DNA from 3 places in the Denitrificimonas halotolerans genome. Region 3 is predicted to be linked to each of the others. Evidence: riboswitches for the same ligand, from Rfam matches in the RefSeq annotation. Region 3 holds a riboswitch; each other region holds the start of a gene.
What was found. Region 3 has a riboswitch for manganese ahead of TOI97_RS03645 (TMEM165/GDT1 family protein). Riboswitches for the same ligand answer to the same signal wherever they lie in the genome.
Positions count from the first base shown of each region.

Region 1: another riboswitch for manganese. It lies ahead of TOI97_RS00550 (manganese efflux pump MntP); the one in region 3 lies ahead of TOI97_RS03645 (TMEM165/GDT1 family protein).
Region 2: another riboswitch for manganese. It lies ahead of mntP (manganese efflux pump MntP); the one in region 3 lies ahead of TOI97_RS03645 (TMEM165/GDT1 family protein).

Region 1 is NZ_JAXIVU010000001.1:122,157-126,390, forward strand. Features, by position in the region: gene catB (type B chloramphenicol O-acetyltransferase) at 240-869, opposite strand; gene TOI97_RS00550 (manganese efflux pump MntP) at 1,348-1,905, opposite strand; yybP-ykoY riboswitch at 1,955-2,076, opposite strand; gene TOI97_RS00555 (RNA-guided endonuclease InsQ/TnpB family protein) at 2,759-3,559, shown strand; gene TOI97_RS00560 (response regulator) at 3,674-4,015, opposite strand; gene TOI97_RS00565 (hypothetical protein) at 4,133-4,234, shown strand, end outside.
Region 2 is NZ_JAXIVU010000002.1:208,225-212,458, forward strand. Features, by position in the region: gene TOI97_RS02785 (DEAD/DEAH box helicase) at 1-880, opposite strand, end outside; yybP-ykoY riboswitch at 1,340-1,461, shown strand; gene mntP (manganese efflux pump MntP) at 1,511-2,068, shown strand; gene TOI97_RS02795 (hypothetical protein) at 2,143-2,523, opposite strand; gene TOI97_RS02800 (hypothetical protein) at 2,649-2,852, opposite strand; gene TOI97_RS02805 (hypothetical protein) at 3,175-4,234, opposite strand, start outside.
Region 3 is NZ_JAXIVU010000003.1:71,098-75,331, forward strand. Features, by position in the region: gene plsB (glycerol-3-phosphate 1-O-acyltransferase PlsB) at 1-1,972, shown strand, start outside; yybP-ykoY riboswitch at 2,012-2,208, shown strand; gene TOI97_RS03645 (TMEM165/GDT1 family protein) at 2,214-2,786, shown strand; gene TOI97_RS03650 (NAD(P)H-quinone oxidoreductase) at 2,962-3,918, opposite strand; gene TOI97_RS03655 (carboxy terminal-processing peptidase) at 4,047-4,234, shown strand, end outside.

The DNA.
Region 1 (4,234 bases), on a different contig from region 3:
AGGTTAGGCATTCATGTGCAAGTTGCAGTTGCATTCGGTATTACCAACAAAGGTCCATGGAGTAGCTCTAAAAATCCTGGGATTAATAAAGTATTAGCAAATGCTTACTTAAAACCTCAAGATTTGTACGAATTACACGATGGTTGGATTAGGCTTCATCATTCTTAGTGATACGCCCTGTGCGGAGCCGCATGTAGGGTATCGTGGGAGCTGAAGGCTAGAGGTTTCTAGCTACTCGGTTATGTGCGTATTTTAGTAAGCCAGAATTTATACAGGCCTTCAATATCTGCTGAACATAGTAAATTCATGCACTGTTTCAACTCATTATCCGACCAATTCCACCATTCCATTTCTAATAGCATTTTAATTTTGTCGCTAGAGAAACGGTACTTGATATGCTTTGCTGGATTTGAGCCAACGATCTCGTATGGTTCTACATCTTTAGTCACAACAGATCGGCTAGCTATTATTGCACCATGGCCTATTTTTACCCCTGACATAATCATTGCTTCCGAGCCAATCCAAACATCATTTCCTACAACTGTATCACCTGCGCGCTCAAAACCGTCTTGCGCCCCGGAAAACTCATCATTGTCTTGATAGAAAAATGGAAAGGTGCTTATCCAATCATGTCGATGGCCCTGATTACCTGCCATCATAAAAACAGCCCCAGAGCCAATTGAGCAAAAATCCCCTATGATAAGTTTGTCTACGTCTGTTCTATCTGCCGCTAAATAGCGCGCACAATCATCAAAACTATGTCCATGGTAGTAGCCTGAATAATAGCTATGTCGCCCAACTACAATATTCGGATTTGTAACCTGCGCCCGTAACGGAATGCCAGAAAATGGAGATTCAAAAAAGTTCATAATTACAATCGTACCCTAAAGCCACATGACGCTGAGCGAAGCGGCAGCCGCTCAGATTCATCCAGCTTACGCGACTTGTTAAAATGGAAGTGCACATAAAGCAGCGAAAAAAACACTCAACCAATGCTTCCCTTGATTCCTCAACCCGAAGAAAGTCCGGCCACTTTTTATGGCGGCCAGTCGGGTCAACAATTTCCGAGGTTAATATTTCAAAAGAGCTTTTTTCATAAGCATCAGTTCGTTGTTACTGAAAGCATGCCGATCTGTATCAGAGTACTATTGCGCCACATGCAAGCGAACTTTATTTATAAGCTCCCAATAATAAAGCACGCTTTAAAACCGTATCAACAATCCTTGCAGTCACACTTCATGCAAAACTACAAGCATATCGTAGAAGAACTCGGCATACAGATAAACTGAGAGTGAATCCACCGCCCCTCCACGGTTAATTCAAAGGGAGAAGTTTATACCTGAAGTGCTAAAAGTGCCCCTGTAACATCCATACGCCTACTGCTATAAGCGTAAGGCCACCAAAAACTTCCGCTCTGTGCCCCAGTAAAGAGCCTATGGTTCGTCCTAGCAACACGCCTAGCGTTACCATGAATGTCGTTGCTAATCCAATTAAAGCGGCAGCAATCCAGATATTCACATGAATAAAAGCCAATCCCACACCTACAGCCATAGCGTCAATGCTCGTACCTATAGCAGTCAGAGAAACTGTTAGGAAAGAGAGGCTAGAAGGCTTTTCTACTGTTTCTGGGTCGGACTTCATGCCTTCATAAATCATATACATGCCTAAAGCCACTAACAAAGAAAATGCTATCCAGTGAGCCCAAGCTTCTACGTAAGATGATGCCGATTTACCGATCAACCAACCTATAACTGGTGTGGTTGCCTCAATTAAGCCGAAAACCAACCCCATTTTCAGAGCTTCTGAAAAGCTAGCTTTTTTTAGGCTTGCGCCCTTGCCCACCGCAGCGGCAAAAGCATCTGTAGACATTGCAAAAGCAAGTAAAAGAAGGGCTATAGGGTTCATTAGATTACTCCGGTCGGGCATTTTGAGTCCACGATATACGCACACGCCCGACCTCAGGCATGAGTATATCGATGGTCTCGCCAACCGAGAGGTGTCCGCACCATGGCATTTGGCCAAGTATGTTGATACGAACTCTTCCGAAGGTCGGAAGCAGGCTACTCCCCAAAGAGGCCGCAACTTTAGCAATAGCCTACACCAATAGCAAATCCAACTTTGTTTGTATCTCACTTATAAGACAGTGCCTCAAACACAGTAACTCAACATATAACCGGCGAATGTCACCAGTGACTCATGAAAAGCTGTGTGTTATGACTCTAAAAAGTATCAAAAGAGCCTCAGGTCTTATCGGACGCCGAGTCTAATGGGTCAAAACTAACCCCTGAAATAATAGTCATTGCTGCACACCCTAGAGTTCTGCAAGCAGATAAAGCGCATTAAAACAGGCCCAAATCTATATATGGGTGACCCGCTTTATTTACCCATTACACTCGGTAACCATTTAACGTAACAATTCAAGAATTAGCTCACGTGGCAGCTACATCCTCATATTTTGCTTGATCACCCGAAACAGCAGACTCGGCTTTCACCCCTAATGCCGTTCATCCTATATTAAAAGTCCGAGTCCGAGACAGGCATGTGCCCTTGCTAAACCGCATGGCTCGAAGCGTCAATTTCGTCTGGAATTTTTGTTAATGAATTAAGTCAACACTCGATTAAAGAGCGTGGTGTGTTTTTGTTAGCTTACGATATGCAACCCTACACCAAAGGTGCTGGTAAAGAACCAGGGGTGCACAGCTAAACCTTACAGTGCATCGCGGGTGAGTATGTCACACGCCGCAAGCAGTTTAAGAAGGTGCGGCTGAACTGGCGCAAATCAGGTGGTGTACTCCGCTCATTGGGCTGGATACCCGTCAATACAGGTGCAGCTCAATGGAAAAACGGGCAGATCTACCATAATGGCCACTACTTCAAGGTGTGGGATAGCTACGGTTTGAGCCAATATAAATTCCGCTCGGCCAGTTTCAATGAAGATGCCCGTGGCCGCTGGTACTTCAATGTAGTGGTGGAGGTGGAGGTCGAGCCAAGCAAAGGCCAAGACCGTATCGGTATTGACCTGGGTTTGACCGACACTGCCACCTGCTCGGATGGCACAAAACTGGAAGTGGGCCGCTTCTACCGTGGCCTTGAGGAAAAATTAGCCATAGCGCAACGAGCCAGAAATAAAACCCAAGTCAAAACCATTCATGCGAAAATCGCTAACCGTAGAAAAGATGCCCTGCACAAGTTCAGCCGCACGCTGGTCAACCGCTGCGGTGAAATCTATGTCGGTAATGTCAGTAGTTTAAAACTTGTTAAAACCACGATGGCCAAGTCAGTGCTGGACGCTGGCTGGGGTCAATTAAAAACAATGCTGGACTATAAATGCGCTCACGCAGGCATTGTTTTTAAGGAAGTTGACGAGGCATACACGACCCAAACCTGTTCGAGTTGCGGCAGTTTGCCCGAGTCGAGGCCGAAAGGTATCGCAGGACTTGGAATAAGAGAATGGACGTGCAGTGGGTGTAGTGTCACCCACGATCGCGATACCAACGCGTCACGTAACATTCTCGCGGCTGGGCATGGTCGTCTAGCAGTAGGAATTCCCGTCCTTTAGGTCGGGGAGGATGTCAAATAGCCTGTAGTACTCGCAGTGGTTTTAGCAACTAAAGCTAAATATATTTGAACTCGAGCAACAACTTCTTCGGGGTCATAAAGCTTAATAATATAGTCAACACCACCGCCAGTAAGACCAGCAATTTTTTTGATCCACTTCACTATCGGAACTTAAATATAAGATAGGTATATGCGCAGTTGCAGCATTAGCTTTTAAACGTCGACATAAAGCAAAGCCATCCATTCGTGGCATATGTACATCTAAAATAATCAAATCTGATACTATAGAAACAGCTCGGTCATAACCTTGAAAACCGTCAAATGCCACACTGATTCTATAGGATTTAGTCCGCAGCGCTTCAACCAGTAAGCGTAATTGTTCAGGGTTGTCATCTACCAATAATAGGCGTGGTTGCTGCATTTCTGAAAAAGGATTAGGAGCTGTACTATAACCCATAAACCTAGGCTTCAAAAACATACTCTGCAGTCAAAATATAAACAATAAAAAGCAATAACCAGTTAAACTCTGCGTCAAAATAAATTCAATATAAACACTAACACTAATGACAATTAAATGACTGCAGAAAACTTAATAAAACCGGCTAAAAAAAAGCATACACTTGACCACTCTTCTGCTGCTAAACAGCGCTACTATAGCAGCTACCTACTGTTCATT
Region 2 (4,234 bases), on a different contig from region 3:
AGTTGATGAACTCGTGAATGTTGTCAGCCAACAATCCGCTGATGAAGTCCTCACCAAACTGATCGAGTAACCGGTTCGCTCGCACCGGTCCAATGGTTGGAATCTGGCAAACTGACTTGACTAAAGCCTTACGACGGTCAAATTCAGCGCCTGTCCGGTCGCGCATCAGGGTCCAAAGTTTACCTTTGCATTCCCTGCAGCTGACTTGCTTATCGACTGCCAGAAATTGCTTCTCGGTAATTGGCTCACCGTCATGTGCTACCAAGGTTCCACAATCGGGACAGGCTGGCAGAAAAATCTGTTCGCCGGTTGTATCGCGATTGCGGGTTGGTTTGCGCGTATAAGCATGTCGCCAGTGGTAACCCATACGCATTCTGATGCGCCCCAGAATAAAAAACTCTGGTGCATCCTTACTAGACAGAACGCCTAACTCAGCGCGGAGCTGGATCAGCTTTGCGAGTGTGTCAGGGCCGTTCAAAACCCAGACTTTGGCATTTGGGACAGTTTCCAAGATCTCCCTGCGCCACTTGTAAACCAAGTGAGGTGGGGAAATAACAAGGTGTCTACGATAGCCCTCTGTGTGCATAACAGCTGCAGCAGCGATGGCCATCATGGTTTTACCCGTACCCATCTCCGCATTGATGACTGCAGCTGACTCGTTTTTATCAACGAGTAGCGCAGTAACCGCTTGAACAACTTCGGCCTGAGCATCGAAAGGTTTTCGGAGCAGTCCATCCATTACCTGCTGACGCTGGAGGTGAGTGGGGTGGGTCATGCCGGTATACACCGGAGGGTTTGACTCGTTCAAAGAGTCGATTAGGACATCGCCGAACTCGGAAATGAAGTCGGTTAGAGGGATGGTTGTTGAGTGAGTACTCATAGTGTTTCTCCAAAAAGCAAAAGGCGGAGAAACACAGCTCCTGACGGAGAGAGTTTTCTCCGCCAAGGGTAGGTAGGTTAGACATGAACTCACAGCGTGAGCGCCGCTTTGCATCATGTACACGGCTTATGGCATGTTGCTGATCAACGATCAGCGAAACATACCTAGAGGATATGCCAGGCTTTATTGACTGTCCACCCTCCAATAAAAACTGTAGTGGCATAGTGTCAATGGCCACCTATTTAGATTGGTGCTGGCTCGAACCTATCCATTCCTTTCTTTACATCAGCAATCCGTGATTCGGCTCATGCTCACAGCGCTCACGACACATTCCCCACCTTGGTGAATATAACTGTGGTTCTGTATTGATAGTACTGCGGCGCTTGAGGCCTTTATTTATAGTCGGTACACAAACAAAGCTGAATTTGCTATTGCTGTAAGCTATTGCTAAAGTTGCGGCCTCTTTGGGGAGTAGCCTGCTTCCGATATTAGGAAGAGTTCGTATCAACATACTTGGCCAAATGCCATGGTGCGGACACCTCTCGGTTGGCGAGACCATCGATATACTCATGCCTGAGGTCGGGCGTGTGCGTATATCGTGGACTCAATATGCCCGACCGGATTAATCTAATGAACCCTATAGCCCTTCTTTTACTTGCTTTTGCAATGTCCACAGATGCCTTCGCCGCTGCAATTGGCAAGGGCGCAAGCCTAAAAAAACCCAGCTTCTCAGAAGCCTTAAGAATGGGGGTTATTTTCGGCTCAATCGAAGCAATAACACCTGTAATAGGTTGGTTGATTGGTAAGTCGGCATCATCTTACGTAGAAACTTGGGCTCACTGGATAGCATTTTTTCTATTAGTGGTCTTGGGTTTGTACATGATTTATGAAGGCATGAAACCCGTCTCAGAAGAAGTAGAAAAACCTTCCAGTCACTCTTTTCTTAAAGTTTCTCTGACCGCAATAGGTACTAGCATTGATGCTATGGCTGTTGGCGTGGGGCTCGCGTTTATTAATGTGAACATCTTGATTGCAGCTGCTCTAATTGGATTAGCGACGACATTCATGGTGACACTGGGGGTGATGTTAGGGCGAACTATTGGTTCCGTATTGGGACACAGAGCGGAAGTTTTTGGCGGACTTACGCTCATAGCGGTAGGCGTATGGATATTGTTGGGGCACTTGTAGCGCTTAAAAAACAAACCTCCCTCTGGCTTAATAGCGGAGGGAGGGGTGCAAGATGAGTTCACCAGACGCTTACGTTAAATAAAGTGCTCAGTCAAATCGAACTCACGCACGAAGAGAGCGCCGCTTCGGTCTGTAGTTACCCAGTGGCGCTCACCGAAAAGCGCTATGTATTTGTAATAGACGCCCCATTTACTCAGGCTGTTGATTTCCACCCAAGTAAGTGGAAGCCCTTCAATGGCCTTGAGGACTTCAACACCATTACAATCAATACGTATCGGAGTAACGAATGGAGACGGAAACCTTGAAGGCTTTGTGCCAAAGCAACTGGAGTTTGGAGTGTGGATTCCTTCAAGAAAAATCTGCTCGAAGAAATTACCTAAGATGCCTTTCTTAACCGAGTCGGTTATGTATTGGCATCCAGCTATTAGTGTGTTTTGTGATTGTTGAGACTGCATAGTGTTTCTCCAGATAAAAAAGCGGAAACACTGATCCTCTGGCGGAAAAGTGTTTCCGCTAGGGGGTATTGCGAATGTTTTTACAGAACGAAGAGGGTTAAACCGACTTGCGTTTTTAGTTTATTTCACGCCCATTCACGCACGGCCCAGTTACCACTAGCCAGCGCAGCTTCAGCATCAGATTCGGTTTTCCAATACTGAACACTCAAACGGGAAATCGGACCTTCTTCTGGGCAGCATTGCCCGATGTAATACCCTGCAGCAGAGCGCAGGACTTCGATCGGGTAGGATGATGTGTCAAACTGATCTTGTTGAGTTTGAGTCGTCATGATGTTTCTCCAAAAAACAAAAAGCGGAGAAACACAGAATCCTTGCGGGATAAAGGTTTATCCGCAGGGATTAAAGGTAGGTTTAAACAACAGCTTACTGGCGTAAGCACCCATTTTCATGTTGTACAGGGCTTGAGGTATGTTGTCAGTCAACGACTAACGAGACATAAGTTAATCATAAAACAGTGGTCTGGAGGTGTCCAGTATCTGGCCGGGTTACCGAACAATTGGGTCGCGGATGCTGCCGGTCAGCCGGTCAAGGTGGGGTATTGTCACCACATCGCTAGGACGCAAGTATGCACACTCACGCGACAGGCGCACTCTAGTCCCTATGCTGCTCATGCCAAATTGCGGCCGCATGGGCTGCCTTTGCGTTGAACTTCATGAAATGCTTTCGGTAGGCGTTGATGAGGCCATCGTCGTTCGTTCTCTGGCAAAGAGTAAGAATTTCCGGGCCAACGCGCCAACTGATCGTGTAGCGCGTAGCTTTGATCTCGCTCTTGGCCCTTTCGAGCAAATCAAGCGATTCTTGGGTCAGAGGCGCAGTCGTCCAGAACTCGAAATGCGCCGGGATGTTTTTCCAATCTTGATGCTCGTTTCTAATCCTGAAGAAAATCGGGACGTTGTGCTGTAACCAGCGCTTTACCTCACTATGCGGCGTCTGCCCATAGGGGTCATGCCCTTTGCATTCGATGAAGGTGACAGATAAATCTTGTCGCTCCGCTATCACGTCCGCCTCGGCCACGCCCATACTATTCTTGTAGATTCGGTTCAATCGTACCAAGCTAGCACCGGATTTTCGCATGAGTTCGGCAGCGAGGTACTCAAACAATGTTCCACGAAGCTGGTTAGATGCTCCCGTAATCTTTCCTAGTTTGCTGAATAGATCATCAAATTTTGCTGGGTCGATAGTAGATAATGTTGCTGCCTTATTCAGCACTGCTGATAGTTCCCGCAACCCTGCGGCAACTTCTTCACCAAATAGGTTTGCTGGCGTCGCTGGAATAATCCCGTTTTTCTTCAGGATCTGAAAAGCATCGCTATTGAATTTTTCAGCGGCAAATATCTGCAAGCATGAACCTACGTTCCGAAGACTTCTCAGGGTTCGACATTTGTTGATGAAGGGCTTCACGCCCTCAATGGTGACGGAATCACCCAGATATACATCACAAACGACAAAACCTGGCTTGTCCTTGCCATCCTTGGTCGCTTTCACCATCGGCCCCAAATACGAAGGCGCGGTAAGATCCCAGGCGAACGTCCCTACACGGGGCAAGCTATCATCCTCACGAGTGGCCACCTTACCGTAACTAACAACTCCCAGTTTACGCAGCCAATCACTGACCGCCGCAAGCAGGAAACTTTCAGTTATGAGGCGTGCG
Region 3 (4,234 bases):
ATTTTCTGCTCCTTTACAATTATCCGAACTGACTGACCAAGGTAAAGGCCAAGTGCGCACTCAACGTATGCTGCACCGTCTACTTCGCGTACACTTTCGCAATAGCAAGGCCGCCGTGATAGGTCCCGATCTATCCCACCGTCGCACCTTAGTCAAGGCGCTGATCCATGAGCCAGAAGTTCAGAAAAATATTACCCTAACAGCTGATCGCGAAGGCATCAGCCTAGAAAAAGCACAAAAACGCGCATTGAAGTACGCCAATGAAATTGCTTCAGACTACTCTTATATAGCCATTCGCTTTTTAGAATTGGTACTCAGTTGGTTTTGGAATAAGTTTTATGATGGAATAAAAGTCAACCACATAGAAGGCGTACGCGAAGTAGCTCACGGACATGAAGTCATCTACGTACCATGCCACCGCAGCCATATTGACTATCTGTTAATGTCATATTTGTTATTTACCAACGGCTTAACTCCTCCACACATCGCCGCAGGCATTAACCTCAACATGCCTATTATTGGTCGTTTGCTACGCCGTGGCGGTGCTTTCTTCATGCGCCGCACTTTCCGTGGAAACCCCTTATATACAAGTGTTTTTAACGAGTACATGCATACCTTATTTAATAAAGGCTTTCCAGTAGAGTATTTTATTGAAGGGGGCCGCTCACGTACGGGGCGTACCTTACAACCCAAAACTGGCATGCTTGCTCTTACACTAAGTAGCTTCTTACGCTCACAACGCTTACCCATTGTTTTTGTACCGGTGTATATCGGTTATGAACGTGTTTTAGAAGGTCGTACCTATCTAGGCGAGTTACGAGGCGCCAACAAGAAAAAAGAATCTTTCTTTGATGTATTTCGTGTTATCGCTGCTATTCGCAAACAACGTTTCGGCAAAGTTGCGGTGAATTTTGGTCAACCGTTAAAACTGGCTGACTTCTTAAATGCACAGCACCACAACTGGCAACACATCCCACTCGAAGAACGCAAAACCTTTACTGGCCCTGCAGCACAACAATTAGCCACCCATATTGCTCGATATATCAATGCAGCAGCAGACATTAACCCCGTCAACTTAGTCGCCTTAGCGATGCTTTCCACACAGCGCTTAGCCCTAGATGAAAATGCACTGACACGCATCATTAATTTATACCTCTCTTTACTGCGCAGCGTACCCTATTCCAAACACACTAGTGTGACCGAAGGTGATGGCCTCAGCATAATTACACATGTGCACCAGATGAAATTAATCAGCGAACAGCAGGATGCTCTAGGTCGTATTTATTACTTGGATGAAAACAATGCGGTGCTCATGACCTATTACCGCAATAATGTACTGCACGTGTTTGCACTCCCTGCGTTATTGGCCAGTTTTTTTCACAGCAATGCCCGCATGACCCGAGAACACATTTTAGAATTAACCCACGCTCTCTATCCCTATTTACAAGCAGAGCTCTTTACCCATTACGCAGCTGATGAAATCGAAAGCGTCGTTGATCAATGGTTAACCTGTTTTATAGAGCACGGTTTATTACAACGTGACGGTGAGACCTATCAGCGTCCTGCACCAAGCTCCACTCAATATGTCTTGCTCAGCTTACTGGCGCGCACCCTTATTCAGACTCTGCAACGCTTTTATATGGCCATCGCCTTACTGCTCAATAAGGGGCAAAATGCACTTGATGCGCAACAATTAGAAGAACTCTGCACGGTTATGGCACAGCGTTTATCTATTCTGCATGGTTTAAATGCACCGGAGTTTTTTGATAAAAGCCTATTCCGTCACTTTATTCAAACATTGATTAACGAAGGTGTCATACAAACTGACGATGAAGGCAAATTGAGCTATCACGATAGACTAGGCACTTTAGCGGAAAGTGCCGCAAAGCGAGTACTGCCAGCTGAAATCCGTCTATCTATCCGCCAAGTCACCACGACGGATGATGCTCCAGCCTCATCAAAACCAGATTGATTTAAAGGTGTGAGTTACTTAAGATAGCAACCTTCTTGAGGGAGTAGTCGGCTATGGAGTAAGCCATAGCATGCACGTCAACATACTTGATCCTTTGATCATGGCGTGTATACCCTAAGTTATGTTGCAGTACGCCATAACATACACTGGGGCTGACGAGACTCATGACATACATAATCTTCCTGGGTGGCAAGGCTATGTATGCCATGATTATTTCGTCTGTCCGCCCTAAGGTTAACTTATGTTTGACACATTGCTGATTTCTACGAGTATTGTTGCCCTTGCCGAAATCGGTGACAAAACTCAACTACTCGCGCTATTACTTGCTGCACGTTATCGCAAGCCAGTTCCCATAATCCTCGGTATTTTAATCGCTACCTTGGCCAACCATTTTATCGCTGCGGGCATTGGCCACCAAGTCTCACAACTGTTTGAGCAATCAACCTTGCTCTGGATTTTAGCTGCTAGCTTTCTTGCTGTAGCAATCTGGACTTTAATTCCCGACAAACTGGATACTGATGGCCATATTATCTCCAAATATGGACCCTTTATAGCTACTTTAGTAGCTTTCTTTTTAGCTGAAATGGGCGATAAAACTCAAGTTGCTACGGTCATGCTCGCTGCTCAGTTTGATTATTTCTGGCTTGTCGTCTGTGGCACCACACTCGGCATGCTTCTCGCGAATGCACCAGTGGTGCTCATGGGAAATTTTGCTGCCGAACACTTACCGCTTAAGTTAATTCGTTCTTTTGCAGCAGCCAGCTTCCTAGCCTTTGCCATTTACTGTGTATGGCAGGCGATGTACTTAACTTAATAGTCCGCATAAGACTTGACACTGCCACTCAAGAGTGAGTGAACCTAGAGTTACACAGAGGTCAATCAACACTGACACCAGATACAACCTTTAGGCACCGTAAGTTTGCACACTGTACTCAACAAAACCTACGGTGCCTCCTCAAGATATTACAGCCCGATTCAGGACCACAGCTTTACTCTTCAGAGATGTGTAACACAACCTTACCATTCACTTGATTACTAGCTAACCGGGCAAACGCAGCGTCAGCATCATCCCAAGCAAATACCTCATCCACCTGTGCAAGAAGCTTCCCTTGCGTAAAGAGTGGCCACGCTTTTTCGGCCAACTGCGCCATCAATTGACCTTTAAAGTCATCACTGCGACTACGCAAAGTAGAACCAATCAACTTAATTCGCTTACCTAGCAACTGCGCTAAATCCAATTCAGCACGACGTCCCCCCATTAAACCAATATTGACCCAACGCCCCTCCATTGCCAGCATCTTTAAGTTCTGTGCAGCATAATTGGCACCAACAGGATCGAGAATCACATCAAAAGGGGCAAAATCATGCAACCCTTCAATATTGTCACCCCGTACCACACCCCCTTCAGCCCCTAAATCGACGCAGTATGCTAAACGCTCAGCAGAACCAACGCTCACCCAACATGGACTAGCAAAAGCTTTGCACAACTGGATAGCTGCCGATCCTACGCCGCTAGCTCCCGCATGAATTAAAACTTTTTCACCAGGCTGCACTTGCCCTAATTGAAAGATATTCAGCCATGCAGTAGCGTACACCTCAGGAATCGCTGCTGCTTCTAACAGGCTGAGCCCTTCAGGGACCGGTAATATGTGACGCTCATCAACACACACCTCTTCAGCCATTCCACCACCAGCCAACAGAGCACAGACTCGATCCCCCACTTTCCAAGCGCTACGCTCGCTCACTTCGCTAATCACACCAGCGCACTCCAACCCCAACACGTCAGTGACTCCTGGCGGTGGCGGATACAAACCTGCTGCTTGTAATAAATCCGCACGGTTTAGGCCAGCAGCAACAACACGAATACGAACCTGTCCAGCCTCACAGTTGGGAGTCTCACACTCAATCAACGTTGGACGACCTTCACTACCTTGCAATGCTTTCATTGTGCCTCCATATTGTTACTTATATTATTCATTGTTATCTATTTTTCACCGATTACAGCCTACAATGGAACTGTAAACACTTTAGGTGGCCTAAAATGCGTCATAACTCACTCAATAAAAGAATCAGCATGAAGCACACTTTAACTCGCTCTGCCTTGGCTTTAGTAATTAGCCTTGTGGCTTTGCCGGCATCCTATGCAATGAGCAAAGCACAACAATGGGACTACTTACAACCCGACCGCGACCAAATGATCGCCAGTTTAAACGTGGTTGAGCTACTAAAACGCCACCACTATAGCAAGCCCCCCTTGGACGA